Microbulbifer sp. GL-2: one gene and its partners. Each later gene encodes a partner of the first gene's protein in a complex. Links are inferred from orthologs where the notes say so. Each region holds a gene or a part of one and is shown in the gene's direction. Other genes may lie near its edges.

The links.
Region 2: the proteins of accD (region 1) and accB are in contact, whole or in part, in a solved structure (PDB 8UXZ), measured with the Escherichia coli proteins. The link is inferred for Microbulbifer sp. GL-2 from one-to-one orthologs.
Region 3: the proteins of accD (region 1) and accC are in contact, whole or in part, in a solved structure (PDB 8UXZ), measured with the Escherichia coli proteins. The link is inferred for Microbulbifer sp. GL-2 from one-to-one orthologs.

Annotation. Positions count from the first base shown.
Region 1 is NZ_AP019807.1:3,104,001-3,114,001, forward strand. Bases 7,203-10,001 are described here. They hold accD (acetyl-CoA carboxylase, carboxyltransferase subunit beta), read left to right. Parts: upstream 7,203-8,074; coding sequence 8,075-8,929; downstream 8,930-10,001. Other genes in these bases: trpA (tryptophan synthase subunit alpha), read left to right, coding at 7,203-7,914; folC (bifunctional tetrahydrofolate synthase/dihydrofolate synthase), read left to right, coding at 9,010-10,001. Also shown: GL2_RS13500 (FimV/HubP family polar landmark protein), read left to right, coding at 83-3,421; tRNA pseudouridine(38-40) synthase TruA, read left to right, coding at 3,577-4,470; GL2_RS13510 (phosphoribosylanthranilate isomerase), read left to right, coding at 4,599-5,210; trpB (tryptophan synthase subunit beta), read left to right, coding at 5,787-7,010; more of trpA, read left to right, coding at 7,105-7,202.
Region 2 is NZ_AP019807.1:1,011,459-1,021,376, forward strand. Bases 7,203-9,918 are described here. They hold accB (acetyl-CoA carboxylase biotin carboxyl carrier protein), read left to right. Parts: upstream 7,203-8,183; coding sequence 8,184-8,654; downstream 8,655-9,918. Other genes in these bases: GL2_RS04490 (protein-disulfide reductase DsbD), read left to right, coding at 7,203-7,467; aroQ (type II 3-dehydroquinate dehydratase), read left to right, coding at 7,705-8,160; accC (acetyl-CoA carboxylase biotin carboxylase subunit), read left to right, coding at 8,670-9,918. Outside these bases: mrcB (penicillin-binding protein 1B), read right to left, coding at 1-347; GL2_RS04465 (adenosine kinase), read left to right, coding at 729-1,727; GL2_RS04470 (EAL domain-containing protein), read right to left, coding at 1,767-3,530; GL2_RS04475 (YajG family lipoprotein), read right to left, coding at 3,712-4,281; GL2_RS04480 (copper chaperone PCu(A)C), read right to left, coding at 4,322-4,795; GL2_RS04485 (N-acetylglucosaminyltransferase), read right to left, coding at 4,792-5,574; more of GL2_RS04490, read left to right, coding at 5,638-7,202. UniProt on the Escherichia coli protein: This protein is a component of the acetyl coenzyme A carboxylase complex; first, biotin carboxylase catalyzes the carboxylation of the carrier protein and then the transcarboxylase transfers the carboxyl group to form malonyl-CoA.
Region 3 is NZ_AP019807.1:1,019,488-1,029,499, forward strand. The notes cover bases 1-2,810. They hold accC (acetyl-CoA carboxylase biotin carboxylase subunit), read left to right. Parts: upstream 1-640; coding sequence 641-1,981; downstream 1,982-2,810. Other genes in these bases: aroQ (type II 3-dehydroquinate dehydratase), read left to right, coding at 1-131; accB (acetyl-CoA carboxylase biotin carboxyl carrier protein), read left to right, coding at 155-625; prmA (50S ribosomal protein L11 methyltransferase), read left to right, coding at 2,115-2,810. In the rest of the region: more of prmA, read left to right, coding at 2,811-2,996; GL2_RS04515 (DUF3426 domain-containing protein), read left to right, coding at 3,072-4,364; tRNA dihydrouridine synthase DusB, read left to right, coding at 4,613-5,551; DNA-binding transcriptional regulator Fis, read left to right, coding at 5,548-5,856; purH (bifunctional phosphoribosylaminoimidazolecarboxamide formyltransferase/IMP cyclohydrolase), read left to right, coding at 6,005-7,576; purD (phosphoribosylamine--glycine ligase), read left to right, coding at 7,787-9,091; coq7 (2-polyprenyl-3-methyl-6-methoxy-1,4-benzoquinone monooxygenase), read left to right, coding at 9,146-9,790; GL2_RS04545 (OsmC family protein), read right to left, coding at 9,881-10,012. UniProt on the Escherichia coli protein: This protein is a component of the acetyl coenzyme A carboxylase complex; first, biotin carboxylase catalyzes the carboxylation of the carrier protein and then the transcarboxylase transfers the carboxyl group to form malonyl-CoA.

The DNA of each region.
Region 1 (10,001 bases):
ATTACCGTTCAGTAATGGGGATTTTCTGAAGGCGCGCTTTTCGGAAGCCCTGGGAAGATTCTAACAATAAAGGGAATCGGATATGCGTGTGCGTAAGCTGGCACTTGCAGTTGGTCTAGTCGGTGCACTGGGAAGCAACGCGACTCTGGCGCTCGGACTGGGGGAGATCAAACTCAACTCCACCCTTAATCAGCCGCTTAATGCGGAAATCGGATTACTGCAAACGCGCGGTTTGGACGATGCGGAGATCAAAGTACGCCTTGCAGGGCCGGATGAGTTCGATCGTGCAGGCGTGGAGCGTTCCTACCTGCTGACCTCGCTGCGCTTCGATGTGGATTACTCGGGTGCCAAACCGGTTGTTCGCGTAACCAGCCGCGAACCGATACGCGAACCTTTCTTGAATTTTCTGGTGGAAACCCGCTGGCCCAGTGGGCGCTTGTTGCGCGAGTACACCCTGTTGATGGATCTGCCGGCGTTCTCGCCAAATGCGACTCAGCAACCGGTGCGAGCTGCAGAGCGTGAACGTCAACAGGTGCGCCGTGATGCCCCGGTACAGAGACCGGTTCAGCGCCCGGCCCAGCCAGCGCAGCAGCCAGCAGTACAGCCCGAAGTTGAGCAGCCCCGTGAAACCCCGGCGGCACAACAGCCCGAACCGGTACGGCGTCAGCCCCAGCGCACCTCCGTTGAGGATAACGGTAGCAACAGCCAGGTTTACGGCCCTGTTTCCTCCGCTGATACCCTGTGGGAGATCGCATTGGAAAACCGCGCTAGCCGTGAGTTCTCTGTGCAGCAGACCATGCTGGCAATCCAGCGCCTGAATCCTGAAGCCTTTATTAACGACAATATCAACCTACTGAAAAAGGGTGCGGTATTACGTCTTCCCAGTGCTGATGACCTGCGCAGTCTGAGCCTCACCGAGGCGATTTCAGAGGTTGCCCAACAGAATAGCTCCTGGCGCCAGCGCAGTGGCGAGGGAGAAGCTGCAACAGGTGCGCCACTGGACGCGCGCGCAGTGGAGGAAGAGACGGTCGCCAGTGATGTGGTTGAAGGGCGTGTAAGCCTGGCTGCTCCGGGTGATAACGAATCTGTTATTTCCGGTTCTGGTAGCGGCGCCGAGGACAGCGAGGCACTGGAAGGAGACCTGACAGTTGCCGAGGAAGAGCTGGACAAGTCTCAGCTGGAGAATACCGAGTTGCGCGAGCGTATCGCCGAACTCGACGAACAGATCGACACCATGGAGACCCTGGTTGAGGTTTCCAGTGAAGAGATGCGAGCGGTACAGGCTGCAGCTGAGCAGTCTGATCCACTGCTTGATCCCAGTGATATTGATGCAGAACTTGATTCCGCAGCGGATGAAATACTTGCGGTTGATGAGGGGGAGTCTCTCAATAGCGTTGAGCAGCCAGGGGTAGAAGCTGCAGCAGCGGAGCCTGAGGCGCGGAATCGCGTGGTCTCTGTGCAGACCAAGCCCGAGCCAACCCTGATGGAGAAGCTCGGTGATAATGTGCAGCTCATTGGTATAGGTGCCGCTGGCCTGTTGGTTGGTGTATTTGGCTTCTTTACCTGGCGTCGCCGCAAGGCCGAGCAGGAGGCGGAGCAGCATCTTGAGCGAGAGATGAGTGCCGAACAGGCGCCAATTGAAATTCCCGAAGAATTCTCTGAGCCAGACGAAACCCTGGCTGCTGTCGAGAGCATGGAGGCGGATGACACCTTCGATCTTGGCGACCTGAGTGATGTGGGTACCGACGACCCTATTTCCGAGGCGGAAATTCACCTGTCCCTGGGACAGTATGAAGAGGCTGAGAGCAAACTGCTGCAAGGTCTGGAAAAAGATCCGCAGGTGGTGGATGCACGCCTGATGCTGATGGAAGTGTACGCCCATCACCAGGATGTGGAGAAGTTTGACGAGCACTACTTGCAGCTACTTAGTATCAGTGATGGCCCTGTTGCAGACCGCGCCGCACGCCTGCGAGAAACTATTGCCGGTGCACCTGACTTTGAAGCACCATCCATGGACTTCTCCAGCGAATCCCTGGAAGCTGCGCAACTGGATGATATCGGTGCAGCTTTGGACCAGGATTTCACCAGTGCTGAACCGTCAGTGATCCCGGGTGACGCCCTCGATAGTGATACCTCGCTACTCGATGATCTCACCATGGACCTGTCTCTGGACGATGAAAGTACTGCTGGCGATGATGCCGGGCAGGAGTTGTCCCTGGATCTGGACCTTGACTCGTCTTTCGAGGAACCGGTCCCAGGCGCAGGTAAGGCTGCCGACCTGGATACGGAGTTCAACCTGGATGACTTGGATCTCGATAGCGCACTGGATAGTGATACGCAGTTGGCTGTAGCCGGCGAAGTTGAGCCGCAGGCTGATAGCGATCTGAATCTTGATGAACTCGATTTGGGTGAGCTGGACCTCGGTGACCTTAACCTGGAGTCTGGTGAAACTGGGGCGGATGAAACCTCCACCGCTGCCGAAAATCAGTTGGCGACGGGGGAGTTGGACCTGGACTCCCTGGAGTTTGAGAGTGCAGGCGCAGCTGTTGAAGCTGCGGTTGCTGAAACCGCTGAATCTAAGACTGGTGGTTCCATTGGTGGCCTGGACTTTGAGCTGGACCTGTCCATGATGGAGGGTGAGGCCGAGGCGAAATTGGCTGCGGCAGAGTTCCCGCTTGAAGAGCCAGCTGAGAATTTAGGACAGGACCTAAGTCTCGAGTCTATTGATATGGACCTCGTTGACCTGGAGAGTTCGGAAACTGGCAGCGAAGGTGACTTATCCCTCGAAGAGTTTTCTGACGATGACCTGGAGATGCTTGGCGGAGAACTGGATTCCGGGCTGGATCTCGACAGCATCAGCCTCGACGATATCACAGGTGATCTTTCCTCTGCCGATGAACTGGCACTGGAGTCTGAGGTAGCTCCGACTGAGCAGGCCAAGCCGTCTGGTACTGGCGAGCTATCTCTGGAGGCGGACCTGGAGCTCGATATGGCCTCCCTTGAAGCCGATGGTGAAGACTTGTCTCTGGGAGAGGAATCTATCGAGGAAGAGTTCTCCCTTGAAGATGAGCTGGCCCTGATTGACGAGTCTACCGATGGTGACCTTAGTCTCGAAACCGGTTTGGGGCTCAGTGAAGAAGGCGTTGCGGAAGCGCCGGAGCAGCTTGAGGCGGTGGTTGAGAAAGAGCAGGGTACTGAAACTGAGTTTGCCGATCTTGATTTTAATTTGGAAAGTGACCTCAACTCGGAGCTGAGCCTGCTCGAAGGTGGTGACGAAATGGGTACCAAGCTGGAGCTGGCCCAGGCTTACTTGGATATGGGTGACAAAGAGGGTGCCAAAGATATCCTCAAGGAGGTGGCCCAGGATGGTGGCAGCGAGCACAAGAATCGCGCCGAGGAAATGCTGGAGCGCATGGTGTAAATTTTCATTGCATCGCACCTGAAAAAACCTCGCACTGGCTGCGAGGTTTTTTTATTTGGCCAGGGAGCTTTCCAAGCGCCTGGCAGGGGCACTGAATTTGTTGGATTCTGCCGCCGCTCTGGATCGAGGGTGGGGTAACAAGTGGTATTTCCGATATGACGCAGGTAAAAGAGCGCGAGTATATCTACAAGGCTAACGGGGAGGTCCCCCCAGGGAAACAGCTGCCCGAGGGATTACGTCGCATTGCCCTAGGGGTCGAATATTGTGGAGCGCGACTGCATGGATTCCAGAAACAGAAGACGGCGGCAGAAACTGTGCAGGCCCATCTGGAACGGGCCCTTTCCACTATTGCCGCTGAGTCTGTCACGCTGGTCTGTGCCGGGCGTACCGATGCGGGTGTTCACGCCACTAACCAGGTAATTCACTTTGATACTCGCGCGCAGCGTCCAGGGCGGGCCTGGGTGCAGGGAGTGAATACCAAGCTTCCAGATGTGGTGCGGGTACACTGGGCCCGTGAGATGCCCGCCCAATTCCATGCGCGCTTCTCCGCCTATGCGCGCAGCTATCGGTATTTGATTCACAGTGCGCCGACTCGCTCTGCCCACAGCGCTGCGGAAGTAACCTGGACCCAGCATCCACTGGACCTCAATGCCATGCGTGAAGGTGCAAACTACTTGCTCGGTCGTCACGACTTCACCAGCTTCCGCGCCTCCCAGTGTCAGGCCAAGAGCCCGGTGCGGGAAATTACCCGTCTAGATATTGCCCGTGTTGGGGCGTTGATCGTGCTCGAGATAAGTGCCAACGCCTTTCTTCACCACATGGTACGTAATATTACTGGAGTACTGATGGCGGTAGGGCGTGCAGAGCGTGCGCCGGGGTGGGTGAAGGAGGTGTTGGACCAGCGCGACCGCTCTGCCGGCGGCGTTACGGCACCGCCATTCGGCCTCTACTTGGTAGACGTGCAATACTCTCAGGAGTTCCAGCTGCCCCAATGCGAACCGGGGCCGCTATTGGTATCTCAGCCTCTTGGCCGGTTGCCTGTGCCATGACTGGAGCTTCTATGTTTAAAGTGACTCGTACCTAGCAGGATGGCACGCGTTCCACACCCTGCACCAATCTGCTAGTATCTTGAGCTCCCTCATTTTTGTTGGCCGCTCGGCTAGTTTCAGGTTAAGCGATGCAAGTGAAGATTTGCGGCATCACCCGTATAGAAGATGCCCTTATGGCTGTTGATGTCGGTGCAGATGCGCTGGGTCTGGTGTTTTACAAAGCGAGTTCACGTTATATCGATCCGCGGGCAGCCGTAGATATTGCCGCTGCGATTCCACCATTTGTTACCCTAACCGGCCTGTTTGTAGATGCTGCGCAGAGCGAAGTTGACCAGGTTTTGGAGCTTGTGCCTCTCAACCTCCTACAGTTTCATGGTGAGGAGGGCGCGCGTTATTGTGAGCAATTCCGGCGGCCTTATATCAAAGCCCTGCGTATGAAAGACGGTCTGGATGTGATTGCGGCAATGGCGGAGCATCCGAAGTCGCGGGGTTTCCTCCTGGATGCCTATCGCCCCGGAGTGCCAGGTGGTACCGGAGAGACCTTTGATTGGGACAGGGTGCCACAAAATAGCGATCGCCCCATTGTTTTGGCAGGGGGGCTGACTCCAGATAATGTAGCCAGCGCTATCCAAGCTGCGTGCCCCCATGGTGTGGACGTAAGTGGTGGTGTGGAGCAGGCACCGGGCCTTAAAGATTCGAAAAAAGTAACGGCTTTTATTCGCGCAGCCAAGGGCGGCTAGCCTGACTACGGAAAATGAAAAGGGCTGCTTGCCGGCTAGGCCGGCGCGAACCTGAAGGTACCAGCAGATCCATGCATCTGCGCCGGTATTTTCAGGTGATATTTAAATAGTGCAGGACGAACTATTTAAATTCAGACAATAGACGGCACAAGGACGTGCCGTTCGCCGGCTAGGCCGGCGCGAACCTGAAGATACCAGCAGATCCATGCATCTGCGCCAGTATTTTCAGGTGACGTTTAAATGGTTCAGGACGAACTATTTAAATTCAGACAACAGACGGCACAAGGATGTGCCGTTCGCCGGCTAGGCCGGCGCGAACCTGTAGATACCAGCAGATCCATGCATCTGCGCCGGTATTTTCAGGTGACATTTAAATAGTGCAGGACGAACTATTTAAATTCAGACAATAGACGGCACAAGGACGTGCCGTTCGCCGGCTGTGCCGGCGCGAACCTGAAGATACCAGCAGATCCATGCATCTGCGCCAGTATTTTCAGGTGACGTTTAAATGGTTCAGGGCGAACTATTTAAACATTAGGTAAATAGCCAAAAAGAAATCCTTGTGATCGACGGAGTATGAGTGTGAGTAAGCCAGGTGCTATCGATTTTTCCACCTTCCCGGATGCCAGTGGGCACTTCGGTCCGTACGGCGGTCGCTTTGTATCGGAGACGCTGATCAGCGCACTGGATGAACTGCAGGCAATGTATAGCCGCCTGAAGGATGATCCGGATTTTGTCGCTGCTTTTGACTACGATCTTGCGCACTATGTCGGACGACCATCCCCCCTGTATCTTGCAGAACGCCTGACAGAGCAGGGTGGTGGAGCACGTATCTGGCTTAAGCGAGAAGACCTTAATCACACCGGTGCGCACAAGGTAAATAATACTGTTGGCCAAGCGCTGCTTGCCAAACACAGTGGTAAGACTCGTGTGATTGCCGAGACGGGCGCGGGCCAGCACGGCGTCGCCACGGCGACTGTAGCCGCGCGCCTGGGATTGGAGTGTACCGTCTACATGGGGGCTGAGGATGTTAAGCGCCAATCTCCCAATGTTTACCGTATGAAACTGCTGGGTGCCGAAGTGGTACCTGTGGAATCTGGCTCCAAGACCCTGAAGGATGCCATGAATGAGGCGATGCGCGATTGGGTTACCAATGTAGATAACACCTTCTACATTATTGGCACTGTAGCTGGGCCCCACCCCTATCCGCAGTTGGTGCGTGATTTTAATTCGATTATTGGCCGCGAGGCGCGTCGCCAGAGCCTGGAGCTGTTTGGTCAGTTACCTGATGCCCTGGTAGCTTGTGTCGGTGGTGGCTCTAATGCCATTGGTTTGTTCCACGCCTTCCTCAATGATGCCGATGTGAAAATGTTTGGTGTCGAGGCTGGTGGCGAAGGCCTGGCTTCAGGCAAACATGCTGCTCCGCTAAATGATGGTATCCCCGGTGTGTTACACGGCAACCGAACTTACCTTATGGAAGATGAGGACGGCCAGATTATCGAGACCCATTCGGTGTCTGCGGGCCTCGACTATCCGGGAGTGGGCCCGGAGCACGCCTGGCTTAAAGATGTCGGCCGGGTTGACTATGTTACTGCTGACGATAAGGAAGCGCTCGATGCCTTCCGTCGTCTCACCCGTACTGAAGGCATTCTGCCTGCACTGGAATCCAGTCATGCGGTTGCCTATGCATTGAAGCTGGCCGCCAGTATGCAACCAGAGCAGAATATCGTTGTGAATCTCTCCGGCCGCGGTGACAAGGACATTTTCACTGTCGCCGCTATTGACGGCATTGAAGTTTAGTTTGTCGTTACTCGCCGATGGCAGCGGGCACACAGCACCAAAATACTGATCAAGTGAGCTGGCGACAGGCCAGAAGTAGCTCAGGGAACACACAGTGACAGAACAAAACAGAATTGATCGCCGCTTTGCCAGATTGCGCGGTGAGGGCCGTAAAGCTCTGGTAACTTATATTGTTGCCGGTGATGGTGGCCTGGAAAATACCGTACCGTTAATGCACCAGCTGGTGGCTGGCGGAGCGGATGTTATTGAGTTAGGGGTACCATTTTCTGACCCAATGGCAGAGGGGCCGGTTATCCAGAAGGGGCATGAGCGTGCCCTGGCCAATGGTGCCTCTCTACGCAAGTGCCTCGCCCTTGTGCAAGAGTTCCGCCAGGCAGATGAGGAAACCCCGGTGATTCTGATGGGCTATGCCAATCCGATCCAGCGTATGGGGGAGCGGGAGTTCGCCGATGCCGCGAGTGAAGCGGGTGTAGATGGTGCCCTGACGGTGGACTTGCCGGCTGAGGAGGCGGGTTCCCTCAGTACCCTGTTGGCGGAACGCAACCTGCGCAATATCTTTCTGCTGACCCCCACTACCACTGAGGAGCGGATTCGCGAGATAACAGGCCTGGCCAGTGGTTTTGTTTACTACGTATCCCTTAAAGGAGTGACCGGCGCCGGCCACCTGGATCTGGATTCAGTGCGCAATAACCTGGAGCATATTCGCCACTTCACTGATCTGCCCCTGTGTGTGGGCTTCGGTATCAAGGATGGAGCCTCTGCGCGCTCTGTGAGTGCCCATGGAGATGGCGCGGTAGTGGGCAGTGTGCTGGTATCGGCTGTGAGCGAGGCATCGGACCTGGCGGCGGCTAAGGAGAGGGTTGGGTCGATCGTCAGTGAGATGCGTAAGGCCCTGGACCGGTAAAACTGGTCTTGTGCTCAGGTGCGAAGCTGGCCAGAAAGCCAAAAATAGCGGCTGATCTGGCCGGGTTTGATGTTCTGCTTAGTGTTTTAATTCGTAGCCTGAAACTCAACGGTCGGTAAAATGAGCCGGCCTACTGAAAGCATCCGGATTTGGAAACGAGATGAGCTGGTTAGAAAAAATTGTTCCCGCGGTGATTCGCACTGAGCGCCGCACCGGCAGCAGCAAGGTCCCAGAGGGTGTGTGGAGGAAGTGTGTCAAGTGTGACGCCATGCTCTACCGCCCGGAGCTGGAGCGCAACTTGAATGTGTGTCCCAAGTGCGATCACCATATACGTATTGGTGCGCGCCGGCGCCTGGATATTTTCCTGGATGAAGAGGGGCGTGAAGAGCTTGCCACCGATGTATTACCGGTGGATCGCCTTAAGTTCAAGGATGTCAAAAAATATAAAGACCGCTTGCTGCAGGCGCAAAAATCCACAGGCGAGAAAGATGCCCTGGTGGCTATGCAGGGGACCTTGAAAGGTAAGCCCTTAGTGGCGGTAGCGTTTGAATTTGCCTTCCATGGTGGTTCCATGGGTTATGTGGTGGGTGAACGCTTTACCCGCGCGGCCCAACGTGCCCTGGAGCAGCGGATTCCCCTGGTATGTTTCTCTGCAACTGGTGGAGCGCGTATGCAGGAAGCCTTGATTTCCCTGATGCAGATGGCCAAAACTTCAGCGGTTCTGGAGAAATTGAAGATGGCAGGTGTGCCCTACATCTCCATTATGACCGACCCGGTGTATGGTGGTGTATCCGCATCCCTGGCCCTGCTCGGTGATATCAACGCGGCAGAGCCCGGTGCCCGTGCTGGTTTTGCCGGCCCCAATATTATCGAGCAGACCATCCGCCAGAAATTGCCCAAGGGCTTCCAGCGCAGTGAATTCCTATTGGAGCACGGCGCGATCGATATGATTATTCCGCGCAGGGAAATGCGCTCCACAGTATCGCGCCTTCTGGGTAAACTGAGCGGTAACTGATATCCCATTCCTCGGAGGTCATTTGGCAGCCTGTTGTAAAAAACCTGGCTGCCCACCTCCTACCATTGATGCACTCAACTATGTCTTCATTGCAAGATTGGCTCTCCCGTCTGGAGCAGCTGCATCCCACTGAAATTGAGCTTGGCCTGGAGCGAGTGTCCAGTGTGGCCACGACTCTCGGAGTACAAAAACCAGCCCCCACAGTGATTACGGTAGCGGGCACCAATGGCAAGGGTTCCTGTGTGGCAACCCTGGAGGCGCTCTTGCGAAGTGCCGGCCGCTCTGTCGGCGCTTATAGCTCTCCGCATCTACTGCGCTTCAATGAGCGGATACGCATCAACGGTGACGAGGTCTCCGATGGGGACCTGGTTCGTGCCTTTGAGGTGGTGGAGGCTGCGCGCGGCGAAACCAGCCTGACCTATTTTGAATTCTCGACACTGGCAGCGTTGTGGTTATACCAGTGTGCCGGGGTTGAGTTTGCCCTTTTGGAAGTTGGCCTTGGAGGGCGCTTGGATGCGGTCAACTTAGTGGATGCAGATCTGGCAATTATTACCAGTGTGGCAATTGATCATGAGGATTGGTTGGGTAGTGATCGTGAAGTAATTGGCCGTGAAAAAGCTGGGATTCTGCGTCCCGGAGCGCCTTTTGTCTGTGCCGAAAGTACGCCTACGCAATCTGTGTTGTCTGCGGCAGAAAAACAGGCGAGTTCGAGCTATTTTATTGGACGGGATTTCACGCTTAGTGAGAGTGAAGAGTTGTACCAGTTTGGCGAACTTCAGTTGACGGTGCCATCCATCAGCCTGCCGCGCTCCAGTATTGCCGCGGCAATAACTGCGCTGGCGCTACTGGGTGCTCTGCCGGAAAAGGGCGTTGAGCGTGTTCTGGCTGACATAACCCTGCCGGGTCGCTGTCAGCAGGTACAATGGGGCGGCCGCAACCTGATACTGGATGTAGGGCATAATCCCGCCGCTGCCGAGCACTTGGCCCGCTGGTTGTACCGCAACCCGGTCGCCGGGGAAACCCATGCCCTGGTTGCGGTTATGGCGGATAAGGATCTGGTGGGGCTGTTTGC
Region 2 (9,918 bases), 2.1 Mb from region 1 along the record:
TGAATAAAGTCGCGGCGCCAGACCATATAGTCCATACCTTCCTGAGACCAGGAACCAGGCTCGCTAAGAGTTTTCTGCTTGCGATAATTGAGCGCGGCAAACTCGGAGACAAGCTCACCCGGATGCATCGCCATACCCTCACGCAGGACCAGGGGACGAGCATACACTCGCGCCGGCAGTTGGTACTGGCGGCTGTCCAGTCTCTCGCGCAACTGCACATCCAAATAGGCCATATAGCCAGCGAGGGCGAGACCACCCATCAGGGCCAGCAGGAACAGGAATTTGAGCCAGCGATATCGTCTCTTCGGTGTTGACGCTTTGCTGCGCCGGCGTTTCATCGATGCCATAAAAAAAGTGGTATCCAGCTGCCAACTTGGTACATCAATCGACAACGAAGCGCAGGTGCCCTATCGCTATCAGGGGTAGGATACCAGCAGGTGGCAGCTCCACTGGTATCTTGCCTCCGGCACCCGAACCGGTGCCTTTGGGGTACATCCCTGAACCGCCACACTTCAACGCCGGGCAGTGGATACTGGCCGGTCGTCAATAGAGGTGCTACTCGCACCTGTTCGTGGATTGACCACAAGTGTGCCCCATTAGTTCATATTGAGGCTTAGGGCGCCTTTATAAACGCTGTCCGATTGAAGTCAAACCCATCACCTTGCACTTGCCGTAATCAGAGCCATAATGCGGCGGAAATCTAGACAAAAAACCCGAAAAGGATAGACATGCACCAATACGATCTCTACGGCATTGGCGCCGCCCTGCTGGACACGGAAATCGAGGTATCCGACGAGGATCTATCGACCCTCGGTGTTGAAAAGGGAGTTATGACCCTGGTGGACGATACCCGGCAGCAGCAACTGGTAGATGATCTACAGGACCACCTGATAACTGCCAGGCGCGCCTGTGGCGGATCAGGTGCCAATACCGTGATCGCCTCCAGCTATTTCGGCCTGAAGGCCTTCTATTCCTGTAAAGTCGCCGCAGATGAAAATGGCGACTTCTATCGCAGCAATCTCGGTGCGGCCGGAGTCGACTACCCTGCCAGCCTGCAGGAAGCCGATGGCGGCACCACCGGCAAGTGCCTGGTACTGATCACACCTGATGCAGAACGCAGTATGAATACCTACCTGGGTATCAGCGAAAAGCTGTCCGTGGCAGAGCTGGACCAGGAGGCACTGGCATCTTCCCGCTGGGCCTACATCGAGGGCTACCTGGTCTCTTCTGATACCGGCCGCCAAGCGGCGATTACCCTGCGTGAACAGGCGCAGCAAGCCGGCGTAAAAACCGCCCTGAGCCTGTCCGACCCGGCCATGGTACAGTTCTTTGGCGAAGGCCTGAGAGAGATGATTGGCGGCGGTGTGGATATGCTGTTCTGCAACCGCGATGAAGCGCTTGGCTTTACAGGAACCGACTCTCTGGACTCCGCCGCTGAGGCCTTGCGCGACTACTGCCTCAGTTTTGCCATCACTCTTGGCGCCGATGGCGCATTGCTATGGGATGGCACCCAGCTCCAGCGCGTGACCAGCCCAGAGGTACACGCTATCGACACCAACGGCGCCGGAGATATGTTTGCAGGCGCCTTCCTTTACGGAATCAATCGCGAAATGGGCTTTACCGAAGCGGGGGAACTTGCCTGCCGTGCCGCCGCTCAGGTCGTCAGCCAGTATGGCCCTCGCTTACAGGCAGAACAGCATTCCGAACTGCTCGCAACCGTTATTTAAAAGGAAGTCTGCAGGCGATCATGTGGTCGCCTGCAGGGCCTAAAGACCCTCAAACTCTCCAATCTCAGGCAGCCCTGTAGCAGCGGCAATGCCGAAACCCTGAGCGTAGTCCACTCCCATCAGGCAGAGCCGCTCCATCAGTTCCGGACTCTCAACATATTCAGCGATGGTGCTGATACCCATGCGCTTGGCCAGGTGATCTATGGTGCTCACCATCGCGCTGTCGATTTCATCTTCCAGCATATTGCGCACAAAACTTCCATCAATCTTTAAATAGTCTACCGGTAGCTGACGCAAGTAGGCCAGGGAGGAGACACCGCGGCCAAAATCATCCAGAGCAAAACTACAACCGGCAGCGCGCAGCTTATGAATAAAGATCAGTGCGCGCTCCAGGTTGTTGATAGCACTGGTTTCGGTAATCTCAAACTGTACCCGTGAAGGGGTTACCCCAGCCTCTGTGAGCTCCTGCAAAACGAAATCGGCAAAAGTCTCATCACCCAAGCTGATACCGGAGATATTAATTGCATAGCTGGTACCGGCAATGCCGATATGCTGCTCCTGGGCCATATAATGGAATACCTTACGGATTACCCAACGGTCGACTTCCTCAATCAATCCGTAGCGCTCTGCTGCCGGAAGGAATAGACCCGGCGAAATTACCCCACCATCGCGGCCTAGCATGCGCACCAGTATCTCAAAGTGATGCACCTTGCGCTCCCCCTTGAGGGACACCACCGGTTGTCGATATAGAATCAGGCGATCCTCGCGCAAGGCAGCGTGGATTTCTGCCACCCAGGTGGTTTCACGGCGTTTCTCCAGCGACTTACGCGAGTCACCGAATAACTTTACCCGGTTACGCCCCTGCTCCCGGGCAGAGCAGCAGGCATCATTGGCTGTAGCAAGTAACTGACTGGCATTGGGGGTAAAACGATCCACACCAACCACACCGATCGAAACTGCAACGCGGTTGTCATTACCCAGCCAATGGAATCTGAATTCCTGCACAGATTCCCGCAGACGTGCCACTACGCGCCCACCCTCTTCCAGAGTGCAATCCCGCAGCAGGATTGCAAACTCATCACTGCCCACTCGAGCAAACAGGTCGACACTGGATAAACCCCGCTGCAGCAGGGCTACCAGCTGAACGAGTAATTGGTCACCAGCGACAAAACCGAGAGTGTCGTTAATTACCTTAAACTGGTAAACATCCAGGTACAGCAGCACATGATACTGGCGTTTATCGACACACTGGGACAGGAGCTTTTGCAGCTCGCTTTCAAAGTACTGGCGGTTTGGCAGGCGAGTAAGGGCATCGTGGCTGGTCTGCCAGCTGAGGCGTGTGGAGATCCGCCGGGCGGCGGAGGTATCCCTCAACACCAGGACATAATGTGTTAATACGCCGGCACCCCATAGTGCCATCACTTGCACAGTGACCTCTAGAGGCTGTCGGGCATCACCAAGCCTATGGATACAGGCGTTGATCTCCCTTGTTCTGGGCACTTCCTCGGCGGGAGAGTCCGGTAATATTGGCGCAAGCGGGACGCCCTTCTCATCACAAAGTGACAACCCCTCATTGACCGGCTGACCCGGCAGCAACCCGACCAGATTCCCGGTCATTTCACTAACCAGGGGGTTGGCATAAAGGACCAAACCCCTAGGGTCGGTTACTATCACCCCATCGGCAATCTCTCCGAGAGCTGCTTCCGCCGCCTGCAGGCTAATTTGCTCAGCGGGATTGAGGCGCGCCTCCAGCTGGCCCAGAGGCCCCAGGTATTCAGCTGACTTGGGGTCAATCAGAGTCACGGCCACACTTCCTGTGCCGACAAAGCAGCTTGGTACTGGCAACCGCCAACACAGTTGCCACAGAGTTCCCCACCCTGTAAATCAGGCAGATTTATCGACATAATCGTCCAAGATCGCCGACTTTATTCAATTATTTAGCCTCCCAGCCATACCGCTGTCACAGGGCGCCTAAATTGCACACTCACAAGCGGGTACGCAAGAAATTTTTCAGTTTCTCATCCTCAAATACCTTCTGCAGAGTGGCACTCAATAGTCCGTTTACCCGAGTTTGCACTTCCTCGCGACTGGGCTTGACCAAGTTGCGATCCTGGCCAGATGTACTGTAAGTCGCAAAATAAGAAGCCGACCCGGCGGTAACTTCCAGGTGGATTTCTGCGGAGGTATCAATGGTTGTGGTATACACCGTATTGGGGCTGTTGTAAGTGAGTTTCACCAACTTCGCCACGACCTGCACCTCAGGCGCCGTATCTGTGATACGAAAAGACCAGTTGGCAAACCCCTGGCGCAGACCGGTGGCAATCGCCTCTCCCGCATCATTGGCGATATTTACCTGTGAAGTCTCAGCATAAACCCCACCCAGTGAGCCCAGACCGCCCCCGGGTAATTCATTGACCCCTTGCACATTTAAGCTATGACCCGACCCTATGGAGTCTGCAGCAACCTGGACCTGCGGATACAGTTGGATTTGCAGTGGGCTGTGGGCACAGCCCGCCAGGGCGAGTGCTCCCACAAATAACAGTAACCTCTTCATTATTCCCTCCCCTTACTTCAATAAAAATAAATACCCCGGCTCAACCGTGGTGATGGTGATGCTCTTTTTCTGCTGTACCCTGCCCCACTACCGGTACCTGGACCTCCAGGCTGGAGCCATCGTTAAAGACCAGCCGCAATGGCAACAATTCCCCTGCACGCAGGCGTAATCCGTGAATCATCAGGTGTATACCACCCGGTGCCATCTGTAATTGCTGGCCGGCAGCAATCGCCACTTGTTTCAGTGGGCGCATTCGACTGACACCCTCACTGCGCTCGGTAGTATGCAGGTCGGCCCCCCCATCCTGACTTCCCGACAGCTCCACAGCCTCCAGCAGTAAGTCCTTCGCCCCAGTATTGTGAAGGGATAAGTAAGCCGCACTCATCGGCGCTCCCGGGGGCGTCTCGCGGGCATATCCGTCTACCCGAAGGTCCGGGTTGACAGCATGGGCTTTGGCGACGAATAACAGAGCACTGACTAAAAGTATCCACTCGGACAGAGCTGGTTTTTTCATTGGACCCCTCCATTGGGTTTGACAAGAAGTAATCGCGCTGGACTGCCAACCTTGATATCGCCCCGCACCCGGTAACCGGGTACGGCCTCACGCAACTGCTGGTAAACCCAGCGACCCTGAGCATCATCCCTGGCGATAATAATGACGCGCAATTGCTCACTGCGGATTCGCTGGGCAACCTGCCGCAACTGATTAGAAAGACGTTCCGACCGGGCATTCAACTCTGATGCTGGCAACCCAATGCTCTCTCCCTCCGGCAGGTCGAGACGGGCACGACCCCGCTCTCGCAACAGCTGCCCACGCACTTCGTCTACCAAGGCATTGCCTGGCGCTAACATCTCAGCTCGCTTGAGCAGGGTTTGCACCTCTCCGAAAGCGCGTCGGCGCAGTGCCTCGCGAGCCTGTTCCACATAAGTAACCACGATGGTCTGGATCCCCGTTTGCGCACGGCGATTATCGGGGTCCAGCTGTTGTACTCTCAGGTAGTAGTCATAAGCACTAGCGCCAGCCGGCTGGGTCAGGTATCCCTTGTTCAGGGCCTGCTCAGCTCGCTTGAGAAAGAAAGTCACATTGCCCCGCCGAATCTCCTCCTGTGAGGGCCCGGTTTTCTTCGGCGGCGGACTAGCGGGGGCTGGAGCCGGTTGATTGGATGTACAGGCCCCCAGCACAACAACCATGAACAGGCAGACTCCAAGGCTGTGAAGGCGTTCAAATGACGGCAAAGCAATCCCCCGTTGTTGTTTTTTTGTACCACTGGCATCGCTATACTGCTGGCGCAACTGAACCCACGTCCGGTGCAGCAGTCAGAACTATGCGCCCGACTATAATGAATTTTTTCATCTATGGCTGTGATGACCAGAAGTTTCAGAAATAATTTCCTCGCCCTACTGGCAACCCTGTTGTTTGTGTCCAGTGCCAGCTCCCTGGCCCAGGGCCCCGACAATCCTTTTGCATCTCTCAATAGCACCCAGGACAACGCTTTCCTGCCAGTGGACGAGGCCTACCGACAAGACCTGCTCCTCAGCGGTAGCCAGCTCAGTGCCATATTTGAAATTGCCCCGGAATATTACCTCTACCGTGACAAGCTTGCCCTCTATCGTATCGATAACGGGCAAAAAACCGAATTGTCCCTGAATCTGCCGACTGGCGAGGTGATCTGGGATGACTATTTCGAGAAGGAGACCGAGGTCTATCGCGGCCAGCTGGAATTCCCTATCGCCCTCAATAACCCAAATACCACAACACAATTGGAGCTGCACTATCAAGGCTGTGCCGATGCGGGGCTCTGCTATCCACCGCAAACTCGCCATTACACGGTGGACACCTCCAGCGGCAGTATCCATGCGGTAGAAGGCGGCTTCTCCAAAGCCAGCAATTCTACGACTAATGGCCTCTCGTCCCAGGCGGGTAAAAGTAACCGCAGCAGTATTACTCTGCCTTTTGCCCTGCTATTCGCTTTCGCTGGCGGCCTACTGTTGAACCTGATGCCCTGTGTATTTCCAGTGCTCTCCATCAAACTGCTGGCAGTGAGCCAGGCGGCACAGAATGCCAACCAGCGGCTCCATCACGGCTGGGCCTACACTGCCGGGGTGATCCTGAGCTTTGTCGCTATCGCCGCGATCATGCTGGCGTTGCGTGCCGGCGGTGAGGCGATCGGCTGGGGCTTCCAATTGCAATCCCCATGGCTGGTGGCTGCTCTTGCATACCTGTTTTTCATCATGGGACTAAGTCTTTCCGGGGTTACAGAATTTGGCTCCAGCCTGATGGGGGTCGGCAGCAACCTGAATAACAGCCAGGGCCTGCGCGGCTCACTCACCTCCGGAGTATTGGCCTCTTTGGTGGCGAGCCCCTGTACTGCGCCGCTCATGGGTTCAGCGCTGGGATTTGCAGTAACCCAACCAGCGGTGGTGGCACTCAGCATTTTTGCGGCTCTCGGCGCCGGCATGGCGGCCCCCTTCCTTTTACTGACCTATATTCCCGCCCTGGTGGAGAAGTTACCACGGCCAGGCCCCTGGATGGATCGCCTCAAGCAGTTGCTGGCCTTTCCCATGTATCTAACTGCCGTCTGGCTACTATGGGTACTGGGGCGCCAGACTGGCGGTGACGGCGTCACCTTGGTGCTCACTGGCGCTGTCGCTATCGCCTTTGCATTATGGCTATGGCCACGCCCACAGTGGCGCTGGTTGCATGGTACTGTGGCGATTGCCGCATTGACCTTTGCTGTAATACTTCTGCCACGCCTCAGTACAGCACCCCAGACTCAGCAGCAGACCAGTGACTACTGGCAGCCCTATTCGGCAGAGAAGCTGGAAGCCGCACGCGGCGAGGGTCGCGCTGTACTTGCGAATATGACCGCAGCCTGGTGTATCACCTGTCTGGCCAACGAAAAAGTAGTGCTGTCGAGCGATGCGGTAAGTAGTGCTATCGAAAAACTCGGGGTTGTAGCCCTGAAGGGTGACTGGACCAATCAGGATCCACATATCAGCGCCCTGTTGGCAAAGTACGGGCGCACCAGTGTGCCACTCTACCTGCTTTACCCCGCCAGTGGCGGCGAAGCCAAAATCCTGCCCCAGATCCTTTCTCGAGAAGAATTACTGATGGAACTGGAAGCCGCTGCCGAGGGCGGACTCAGCAATTCTTCAGTCCCGCAGAGGAAACTTCCGCCTTTGTAGCCATTCGCTGGGGTAAAAAGGCCACGACATGGATATTTTGCGCTAATTTTTAGCCAAATATCGCCGAAATGCCGCTAACTTCGATAAACTGCCAGGCAGGCATGGACAGGGAGTCACTTTTGCGGCACACTCGCCAAAAGCACTCGGGCAAACAGGCCAATATTCGATTTTGCCCGCAAGATAGCCAACTTTAGACTACATTTCGTGGTTTTTCGGCAACATTTCTCAAGGCAGATTATGGCTAAACTTCTACTCCTGCACGGCCCCAACCTCAACCTGCTTGGCACGCGTGAGCCTCACATCTATGGCTCCACCACGCTTGCGGAAGTTAATGAAGCGGCGGGGCGCCAGTGCGACGCCGCCGGGCATGAGCTGGAAACCTTGCAGAGTAACAGCGAGTCAGCCCTGATTGAGCGTATCCACCTGGCGGCCAACAGCGCCGTGGATTTTATTGTGATCAACCCTGCGGCATTTACCCATACCAGCGTAGCCTTACGAGATGCCCTGGCCGCCGTTGCCATTCCGTTTATCGAACTGCACCTGTCCAACCCCCACGCGAGGGAGAAATTCAGGCACCACTCCTATTTATCCGACTTAGCCAGCGGTGTGGTGTGTGGCTTCGGTCCACACAGCTACACACTGGCACTACAGGCAGCCATACACCAACTGGATATAGCGCCTCGAAACCAATGAATCAACCTGCGAGTGAATGAACTATGGATATCCGCAAAATTAAAAAACTAATTGAACTGCTCGAGGAATCGGATATCGGCGAGCTGGAGATCAAGGAGGGCGAAGAGTCTGTGCGCATCAGCCGCGGTGTGAGCAACGCTAGCCAGCCAGTCATGCCAATGTACGGCGCCCCCGCCGCTCCGGCTCCTGTTCCAGTGGCAGCCCCCACTCAGAGCGCGGCCCCGGCTCCCACGGAAAAGGAATCCAAACCTGCTTTTAGCGGTCATGCGGTGAAATCACCGATGGTGGGCACCTATTACGCAGCCCCCAGCCCCGGTGCCGAGCCTTTCGTCAAGGTCGGTCAACAGGTTAAAGCTGGCGACGTGGTGTGCATCGTTGAGGCGATGAAGATGATGAACCAGATTGAGGCCGACAAGTCCGGCACTATCGAGTCCATTCTGCTGGAAGACGGGCAACCGGTAGAGTTCGATCAACCGCTCGTGACCATCGTCTGATTGGGGTAAGTCACAATGTTCGACAAAATCCTGATCGCCAACCGCGGCGAAATCGCCTTGCGGATTTTGCGCGCCTGTAAAGAGATGGGTATCGCCACTGTGGCGGTACACTCCTTGGTGGATCGCAATTTGAAGCATGTTCGCCTGGCCGACGAATCCGTTTGTATCGGCCCCAACCCCTCTCCGCAGAGCTACCTGAACATACCCGCTTTGATCTCCGCTATGGAGATTACCGATGCGGTTGCCGTCCACCCCGGCTACGGCTTCCTGGCAGAAAATGCCGACTTCGCCGAGCAGGTGCAGAAAAGTGGCTTTACCTTTATCGGCCCGGGCCCGGATGTAATCCGCTTGATGGGTGACAAGGTATCCGCCATTGCCGCAATGAAAAAAGCCGGCGTGCCGACGGTGCCCGGCTCCGATGGCCCGCTGCCGGACAACGGTGAGCGCTGCCTCGAGATTGCGGAAAAGATTGGCTACCCGATCATCATCAAGGCCGCAGCCGGAGGTGGCGGTCGCGGCATGAGAGTAGTGGAAAGCGCCGAGAATCTTATCAACGCCATTGCAGTGACCAAATCCGAAGCCCAGGCCGCTTTTGGTGACGGTACTGTGTATATGGAGAAATTTCTGCAGAATCCACGCCATGTGGAGATCCAGATAATGTCCGATGGCCAGGGCAATGCCATACACTTGGGCGACCGTGACTGCTCGCTGCAGCGCCGCCACCAGAAAGTATTGGAGGAGGCCCCAGCTCCCGGTATTCCAGATGCGGTGCGCGAGCAGGTATACGACTCCTGCGTACAGGCCTGCATTGATATCGGCTATCGCGGCGCCGGTACTTTTGAGTTCCTCTACGAGAACGAGCGCTTCTACTTTATCGAGATGAACACCCGTATCCAGGTGGAGCACCCGGTAACCGAGATGGTGACTGGTGTCGATTTGATTAAGGAACAGATCCGTGTCTGCGCCGGTGAGAAGCTCTCCCTCAAGCAGGAAGACATAGTGATCCGCGGCCATGCTTTCGAATGTAGAATCAATGCGGAAGACCCCCAGACTTTCTTCCCCAGCCCCGGCAGGGTGAACAATTTCCACATGCCCGGTGGCCTCGGTGTACGTGTGGACTCACACCTTTACTCCGGCTATACGGTACCACCCAACTACGATTCTATGATCGCCAAGGTGATCACTCACGCTGAGGATCGCGAAACTGCCCTTGCGCGTATGCGCGTAGCACTGTCTGAACTGGTGGTTGACGGCATCAAGACCA
Region 3 (10,012 bases), 2.1 Mb from region 1 along the record:
AGAAATTCAGGCACCACTCCTATTTATCCGACTTAGCCAGCGGTGTGGTGTGTGGCTTCGGTCCACACAGCTACACACTGGCACTACAGGCAGCCATACACCAACTGGATATAGCGCCTCGAAACCAATGAATCAACCTGCGAGTGAATGAACTATGGATATCCGCAAAATTAAAAAACTAATTGAACTGCTCGAGGAATCGGATATCGGCGAGCTGGAGATCAAGGAGGGCGAAGAGTCTGTGCGCATCAGCCGCGGTGTGAGCAACGCTAGCCAGCCAGTCATGCCAATGTACGGCGCCCCCGCCGCTCCGGCTCCTGTTCCAGTGGCAGCCCCCACTCAGAGCGCGGCCCCGGCTCCCACGGAAAAGGAATCCAAACCTGCTTTTAGCGGTCATGCGGTGAAATCACCGATGGTGGGCACCTATTACGCAGCCCCCAGCCCCGGTGCCGAGCCTTTCGTCAAGGTCGGTCAACAGGTTAAAGCTGGCGACGTGGTGTGCATCGTTGAGGCGATGAAGATGATGAACCAGATTGAGGCCGACAAGTCCGGCACTATCGAGTCCATTCTGCTGGAAGACGGGCAACCGGTAGAGTTCGATCAACCGCTCGTGACCATCGTCTGATTGGGGTAAGTCACAATGTTCGACAAAATCCTGATCGCCAACCGCGGCGAAATCGCCTTGCGGATTTTGCGCGCCTGTAAAGAGATGGGTATCGCCACTGTGGCGGTACACTCCTTGGTGGATCGCAATTTGAAGCATGTTCGCCTGGCCGACGAATCCGTTTGTATCGGCCCCAACCCCTCTCCGCAGAGCTACCTGAACATACCCGCTTTGATCTCCGCTATGGAGATTACCGATGCGGTTGCCGTCCACCCCGGCTACGGCTTCCTGGCAGAAAATGCCGACTTCGCCGAGCAGGTGCAGAAAAGTGGCTTTACCTTTATCGGCCCGGGCCCGGATGTAATCCGCTTGATGGGTGACAAGGTATCCGCCATTGCCGCAATGAAAAAAGCCGGCGTGCCGACGGTGCCCGGCTCCGATGGCCCGCTGCCGGACAACGGTGAGCGCTGCCTCGAGATTGCGGAAAAGATTGGCTACCCGATCATCATCAAGGCCGCAGCCGGAGGTGGCGGTCGCGGCATGAGAGTAGTGGAAAGCGCCGAGAATCTTATCAACGCCATTGCAGTGACCAAATCCGAAGCCCAGGCCGCTTTTGGTGACGGTACTGTGTATATGGAGAAATTTCTGCAGAATCCACGCCATGTGGAGATCCAGATAATGTCCGATGGCCAGGGCAATGCCATACACTTGGGCGACCGTGACTGCTCGCTGCAGCGCCGCCACCAGAAAGTATTGGAGGAGGCCCCAGCTCCCGGTATTCCAGATGCGGTGCGCGAGCAGGTATACGACTCCTGCGTACAGGCCTGCATTGATATCGGCTATCGCGGCGCCGGTACTTTTGAGTTCCTCTACGAGAACGAGCGCTTCTACTTTATCGAGATGAACACCCGTATCCAGGTGGAGCACCCGGTAACCGAGATGGTGACTGGTGTCGATTTGATTAAGGAACAGATCCGTGTCTGCGCCGGTGAGAAGCTCTCCCTCAAGCAGGAAGACATAGTGATCCGCGGCCATGCTTTCGAATGTAGAATCAATGCGGAAGACCCCCAGACTTTCTTCCCCAGCCCCGGCAGGGTGAACAATTTCCACATGCCCGGTGGCCTCGGTGTACGTGTGGACTCACACCTTTACTCCGGCTATACGGTACCACCCAACTACGATTCTATGATCGCCAAGGTGATCACTCACGCTGAGGATCGCGAAACTGCCCTTGCGCGTATGCGCGTAGCACTGTCTGAACTGGTGGTTGACGGCATCAAGACCAATATCCCCCTGCAGGAGGAGCTGGTGCGCGATGAGGCGTTCGCCAAAGGCGGGGTAAATATCCACTACCTGGAGAAGAAGCTAGGGCTCTAGCCCTCGCCAGCCGGGGCAAAGTTGGAGAGAATTGCGTCCGACGACGAGCCCAAACGCCATGGATGGCGATAATTGTCGCAGGGAACGGGTGGGCTACCCACTCACAACAGCAGTTACTCACTACGGAATCCCTATGCCCTGGCTACAACTCCGCGTTGACACCGATCGTGCGCACGCGGAAAAAATCGAAAACGCACTGCTTTTTGCCGGTGCCGTCTCTGTCACCCTGCAGGACAATGCAGACCAGCCCATCCTTGAACCCGGTCTCGGCGAAGTCCCCCTCTGGGACCAAACCCGGATAACCGGCCTGTTCGATGCCGAAGTCGATACCTCCGTAACCGAAGCCAAAGCCGCCTCATTCCTATGCGAAATGCTGCCCAATGTGCGCTGGGAGCAATTGGAGGACAAGGACTGGGAGCGAGAGTGGATGTCCCACTACAAGCCCATCCAATGTGGCGACAACTTATGGATTTGTCCCAGCTGGTGCAAGCCGCCACACCCAGAAGCCGTCAACCTACTGCTCGACCCCGGCCTCGCATTTGGTACCGGCACACATCCCACTACTTACCTATGCCTACAGTGGCTGGCAAGTGAACCTCTTCAGGGCCACAGTGTTATCGATTTTGGCTGCGGTTCCGGCATCCTCGGTATCGGCGCCCTACTGCTCGGTGCTGAACGCGCTATTGGCACCGATATTGATCCCCAAGCCCTTATCGCCAGCCGCGATAATGCCAAACGCAATAGCATCGACCCGCAATGCTTTCCGGTGTATCTGCCGGAAAAAATCCCACACGAAAGTGTGGATACCATGCTTGCCAATATTCTCGCCGGCCCCCTGGTGGAACTCGCAGCTGAACTGGTCGAACTGACCAAGGTGGGCGGACGTATCTGCCTGTCCGGTATCCTTGCCTCCCAGGCCGAGCAGGTGAAAAAAGCCTATGCGCAAAATATTAAGTTCGATGAAGATGGCGAGCATGAGGGCTGGGTACGCCTGAGCGGTACCCGCATTCGCTAAATGCGCCAACCACCACTACGCGGGGGGACGGCAGACTGATAAACTTGACCGCAAAATAAACTGCGCCATAGTCGAATGTCTCAACTGGTAACCCGCTGCCCCCATTGCAGCACCTCTTTTCATATTAATGACCAGCAACTGCGTGCTGCCCGCGGCGCCGTGCGCTGTGGTTCCTGCCTGCAGGTTTTCCGCGCCGACGAAAACATCGTATTCAATGATGAAAGCGCTAGTACCCGCAGCGACCTGGAAGCCCTCCTGGAAGACGACGACTTCCTGATCCACGACGATATCGAACTGGATGACGAGGAGCCAACCCCATCCAGGCAACCGGAACCCTCCCCGGCGACACCGATCGCGGAGATAGAGAAGAAACCACAAGAGAGAAAACCGGAAGTTCCTCCACAGGGCGATACAGAACCGGACCCCGACACCCTTATCGGTGACGCCTTTGGTGATAACCAGTGGCAGGAGCTGCAGGAAGAGACTATCCACGAGGAGGAATCCGAAGAGGACCTAGAATCTGTTCTCAAGCCGGACTGGGATGATGCTCCCGATTTCAACGGTAGCCCTGAATCCAATAGCCAGATCAGTACGAATCCTCGAGCCTATAGCAAAAACCAGGAAGATCCCGGTCCTTGGGAACAGCCCCAGACAGCGCAGGCTCCACCAGCAGAAATCTTCGAGTCCAGCTCGTTGCCGGCCCACTCAGATTCCTCCACACTGGAGGCTTCAGAGCCTATTACCAACGCTATCAATGGGCGCAGGGAACCCTTTTTTGCGTCCAGTACAGATACCAACGATAAACCCCAAGCGCAACCCGAGCGCGAACAGCTGATCTCTGCTATCCAACCCGCTCCCCTGGAAATGTCCTGGGGAGTAACGCCAAAAAGGAAGGTTGTGAGCCCCTGGCTCTGGTGGCTACTCTTACCGCTGCTGACTATTATTCTGCTGGCACAGGTGGCTTACTTCCAGTTTGATAACCTCAGTAAGAAGCAGCCCTGGCGTAGTATCTACGCCGCAACCTGTCCATTGTTCGGATGCACCGTGCCTCAGCTCAGGGACCCCAACGCCATCCAAGCCACCAATTTGATGGTGCGCAGCCACCCACAACTGGAAGGCGCCCTGGTAGTAGATGCAGTGTTAATCAATACCGCACCCTACAACCAGCCATTCCCCAATCTGGAACTGAATTTCAGCGACCTCAAAGACCGTGCAGTAGCAAGCCGTCGCTTTACCCCGGGAGAATACCTGCAGGGCGAGTTGGCCGGGCGGAAACTTATGCCTCAGGGCAGTCCCATACATATCGCTATCGAAGTGGTAGACCCCGGCACCGAAGCGGTGAATTATGAGATGAAGATCACTCAGTAATAGAGAGCTGCACATAGAGCAAGCTGTAAACTGGCACGCAAAGCCTCCAAAATTGCACACTCTGCAGGCTAAACGGATAGTGTTCGATCAAATTGCCCGCTTTTTCGCTTTGCCATTAACGGGGCAACCGCTATCATAGGCGGCTGTTTTGCCGGGGCTCGATATGCCCTACCCACAGCCCAAACGGAGCTAGCGTGTCCACCGCCATAGGCCCCTATATTATCGACAACCCGGTAATTCTGGCGCCCATGGCCGGAGTCACCGATCGCCCTTTCCGCCAGCTTTGTCGAGAACTCGGCGCCGGTTTGGTAGTTTCGGAAATGGTGACCTCGGACACCCGCCTGTGGAACAGCCGCAAATCGCGCTTGCGTCTGGATCACGGTGGCGAAACGGCGCCGATATCGGTGCAAATCGCCGGTGGTGACCCCGAAATGATGGCGGAAGCCGCTCGTGAAAATGTGCGCCGCGGCGCACAGATTATTGATATCAATATGGGCTGCCCGGCAAAAAAGGTGTGTAAAAAAGCAGCGGGCTCCGCCCTGCTGCGGGATGAGAAGCTGGTGGCGGATATTCTCCAGGCCGTGGTCCAGTCTGTCTCCGTCCCGGTGACGCTAAAAATCCGCACCGGCTGGTGCCCGGATTCCCGCAATGGCGTCACTGTAGCCAAAATGGCCGAGGATTCCGGGATCGCCGCACTGGCAATCCATGGCCGCACTCGCGCTTGCGGCTACCACGGACGGGCTGAATTCGATACCATTGCCGAAATTGTATCCAGGGTGAAGATCCCGGTTTTTGCCAATGGCGACATTAGCAGTGCCGAGAGAGCCCGACAGGTGCTCGATTACACTGGCGCATCTGCGGTCATGATTGGCCGCGCAGCACAGGGACGACCATGGATTTTTCGGGAAATAGCCCACTACCTCGCCACCGGCGCGCGGCTACCCGAACCGACATTGGATGAAGTCAGGAATATTTTGCTCGCCCATTTGGGCGAACTACACCGATTCTACGGTGAGGTGATGGGGGTCCGTATCGCCCGCAAGCACGTGGGCTGGTACTTGAAGACACTCGCTGACAGCGAGTCCTTCCGCAAGACCTTTTTCCAAATAGAGAGCGCAGAAGTACAACATGCCAGCGTTCACGAGTGGTTTGAACGCCGAATAACGAGAGGGGCACAAGCGGCATGAATAATGAAGTATTGATTCCGGATACTGGCAACGAAGAAGTATCCTCCAGGGGGCAGACTCAACTGGCACAGCCACAGCAGCAGTCCCTGCGCGATGCCGTTGAGCACGCAATGGAGAACTACTTCCGCCACCTGGATGGCCAGATGGTTACCGATGTCTACGACATGGTGCTGTCAGAGATCGAAGCGCCCATGCTCGAAGTGGTGATGAAATATACCCGTCACAACCAGACCCGCGCTGCACAGCTGCTGGGTCTTAATCGCGGCACCCTGCGCAAAAAACTGAAGCGCTACGGGCTGCTGTAAGCTACCGAACAGATAGAAAACCCGAAGGGGGGATGAGGTCACTCATCCCCCCTCGCTATTTTCCTCGCGGTAGTTTTTGCCGCCCCACCGGTAACCTCTCGAAAACCCGGTGGCAAAACCTTTTCAGAAACCAGTTGGACCAAGTGCAATGACAGACAAGGTATCGATCCGCCGCGCGCTGATTAGTGTATCTGACAAGAGTGGCATCGTTGAGTTCGCCCAGCAACTCACTGCCATGGGCGTTGAAATCCTCTCCACCGGCGGCACTCATCGCCAACTCAAAGAAGCCGATATCCCGGTAGTAGAAGTCTCTGATTACACAGGCTTTCCGGAAATGATGGATGGCCGAGTCAAAACCCTGCACCCTAAAGTGCATGGTGGCATCCTTGGCCGCCGCGGCACCGACGATGCGGTGATGAGCGCACATAACATCACGCCAATTGATATGGTGGTAGTCAACCTCTATCCCTTCGCACAAACCGTCGCCAAGCCCGACTGCTCCCTGGAAGACGCTATCGAAAACATCGATATCGGCGGACCTACCATGGTGCGCGCCGCAGCCAAGAATCACAAAGATGTCACTATCGTGGTTAACGCCAGCGACTACGGCAATATCATTAATGAGTTGAAAACCAACAATGGTGCTCTAAGCCATGCCAGCCGCTTCGACCTGGCAGTAAAAGCTTTTGAACATACTGCGGGATACGACGGTGCCATCGCCAACTATCTGGGTGCGATCAAAGGCGACGAAAAGCAGCTGTTCCCGCGCACCTACAACAGTCAATTTATCAAGAAACTGGATCTGCGCTACGGTGAAAATCCGCACCAAAAATCCGCTTTCTACACCGAAGCCAATCCGGCAGAGGCCTGCATTGCCACCGCAAGCCAGTTGCAGGGTAAAGAGTTGTCCTACAACAATATTGCCGATACCGACGCGGCACTGGAGTGTGTAAAAGCCTTCGACGAGCCGGCCTGTGTCATCGTCAAACACGCCAACCCCTGCGGCGTGGCCATTGCTGAGAATACTCTCAATGCCTATAACCTAGCCTTCGCTACCGACAGCGAGTCTGCCTTCGGCGGCATTATCGCCTTCAACCGCGAACTGGACGGCGCCACCGCCCGCGCTATTGTTAAGCGCCAGTTTGTGGAGGTGATCATCGCCCCGTCTGTATCCGAGGAAGCCAAGCAGGCCGTGGCTGAGAAGAAGAATGTCCGTCTGCTGGTTTGCGGCCAGTGGGGCACTGAGCGCACATCCGCACTGGATTACAAACGCGTAAATGGTGGTCTTCTGATACAGGACCGCGACGACGGAATTGTTACCGCCGCTGACCTGAAGGTGGTCTCCAAACGTCAGCCCACTGAAGAAGAGATTCGCGACCTGCTGTTCACCTGGAAAGTCGCCAAGTTCGTAAAATCCAATGCCATCGTTTACGGTAAAGACGGCCGAACTGTCGGCGTGGGCGCTGGCCAGATGAGCCGTGTTAATTCTGCACGCATCGCCGCGATTAAAGCAGAGCACGCCGGCCTCGCCGTTCAGGATTCGGTAATGGCCTCCGATGCTTTCTTCCCCTTCCGCGACGGCATAGATAATGCCGCTGCAGTGGGCATCCAGGCGGTAATCCAGCCGGGCGGTTCGATGCGCGACGAAGAAGTGATCGCCGCTGCGGACGAGCACGATATGGCTATGGTCTTTACCGGTATGCGCCACTTCCGCCACTAAACTGACACGGTCAACGCGAGGCACTCACTGTGGCTCGCGGCACTTGGGCGGTAGTAGTACCCTGTCGCTCTATGTATCTAATAAAAACGCCCGCTCTCGCGAGGCGACAACTGCGGGCCTGCGACTCCGCCCCGTACTGATTCCGCGCTAAACTAGCGCTCCTGATACCTGTCCAATGGACCCACGCGGTCGACTTAGGGGGATTTAACAATGAATGTATTGATTATCGGTTCTGGTGGCCGCGAGCACGCCCTGGCGTGGAAGGCTGCACAAAACCCTGCGGTGGACACCGTGTTTGTGGCGCCGGGCAACGCAGGCACTGCACGCGAGGAAAAGCTACAAAATATAGCCATCGGTATCGACAATTTCCCCGCCCTGGCCGACTTTGCCGAGGAAAATGGTGTAGAACTCACCATCGTTGGCCCCGAGGCCCCACTGGTTGAAGGTATCGTAGATTTCTTCAGCGGTCGCGGCCTCGCCGCTTTTGGCCCCAGCAAAGGCGCCGCCCAATTGGAGGGCTCCAAGGCCTTCACCAAGGACTTCCTGGAGCGCCATAAGATCCCCACCGCGGCCTATAGCAACTTCACTGAGATAGACCCGGCGATTGAATATATCCGCGAGCGAGGAGCACCTATCGTAGTAAAAGCCGATGGCCTCGCTGCGGGAAAAGGCGTAATCGTTGCGGAAACCGTGCAACAAGCCGAATTGGCTGTGCGCGATATGCTGTCCGGCAACGCCTTTGGTGACGCCGGCTGCCGTGTAGTAATCGAGGAATTCCTGCGTGGCGAAGAAGCCAGCTTTATAGTGATGGTAGACGGGGAAAACATCCTGCCCATGGCCACCAGCCAGGACCATAAGCGCGTTGGCGATGGCGATACCGGCCCCAATACTGGCGGTATGGGGGCCTATTCCCCCGCTCCAGTGGTAACCGACAGTGTCTACCAACGCATTATGAAAGAGGTGATTGAGCCCACCGTGAAGGGGCTGGCCGCAGAAGGTACCCCCTACACCGGTTTCCTCTACGCTGGCCTGATGATTGATCCGGAAGGCGCTCCGCGGGTGATCGAATACAATTGCCGTTTTGGCGACCCGGAAACCCAGCCCATCATGATGCGCTTGAAATCTGACCTGGTGGACCTGTGTCTGGCCGCGTTGGACAAGAAACTGGATAGCACTACCGCTGAGTGGGACACACGCCCCGCCCTGGGTGTAGTGTTAGCCGCCAATGGCTATCCTGGCAGCTACCGCAAAGGCGATGCCATCAGTGGATTGGAAAAAGCCGATAGCGACAATGCCAAGGTTTTCCACGCTGGCACCGCAGAGGATGGTGACCGGGTGGTGACCAATGGCGGCCGTGTTCTCTGTGCCACCGCGTTGGGTGACAGCGTAGCCGATGCCCAGGCCAACGCCTATGAAGCGGCACGCGCAATCTACTGGGATGGGGTCTTCTGTCGCAAAGATATCGGCTATCGCGCGGTCGAGAGAGAAGAGGCCACTGCCGGCGAACAGCAGTAATAGCCACTTGTAGCGACCGCTCCAGCGGTTGCTACTTCAGCGGAGCAGTAGAACATGAGTGAACGCAACCTGAGCGGGCTCGATCGCCTGCTAATCCAGGCCGATCGCGCCCTGCGCACTTTGAGCCCTGGAGAGCCCTGTCACACACGCCCCTCCCCTGCCAGAGAGGAAGCTGAAGCCGAACTCAGCGACGCCGAACGCAAGCATGCCGCCGGCTTGATGCGGGTCAACCACAGCGGCGAAGTATGCGCCCAAGCCCTCTATCAGGGACAGGCCCTCACCGCGAAACTGCCTGAAGTACGCGGTGAAATGGAACGCGCCGCCGATGAAGAAATTGATCACCTGGCCTGGTGTGAACAGCGTCTGCAAGAACTGGACAGCCGTCCAAGTCTGCTCAATCCCATTTGGTATGGGCTGTCATTTGGTCTCGGTGCAGCCGCTGGTAAAGTCAGTGATCGAATCAGCCTCGGATTTGTCGCCGCAACTGAAGAAAGAGTTTGCAAGCACCTGCAAAGTCATTTGCAACAGCTCCCCCCTCAGGACAACAAAAGTCGTGCCGTAGTGGAGCAAATGCTGATTGACGAGGATAAGCATGCCCATGCAGCCCTTGCCGCTGGGGGTAGTCGATTCCCGGCTCCGGTAAAGGGGGCTATGTCTCTGGTGGCCAAGGTAATGACTTCAGCCAGCTATAAAATCTGAAGGGAACCTGGGTGGCGGTTGCAGCCCTATAAATAAACCGGCTGGGTATTTATCAACTTCATATACCCAGCCCAATCAAAACCACATTACTCAGGCTTCTTCAACCCGATAGCTATGCACAATTTCCACTCCCGCATTGCGCAACATAATAGAAGCTGAGCAATACTTTTCTGCAGACAGCTCCACCGCTCGTGCTACGTGAGATTCTTTTAGCCCACGGCC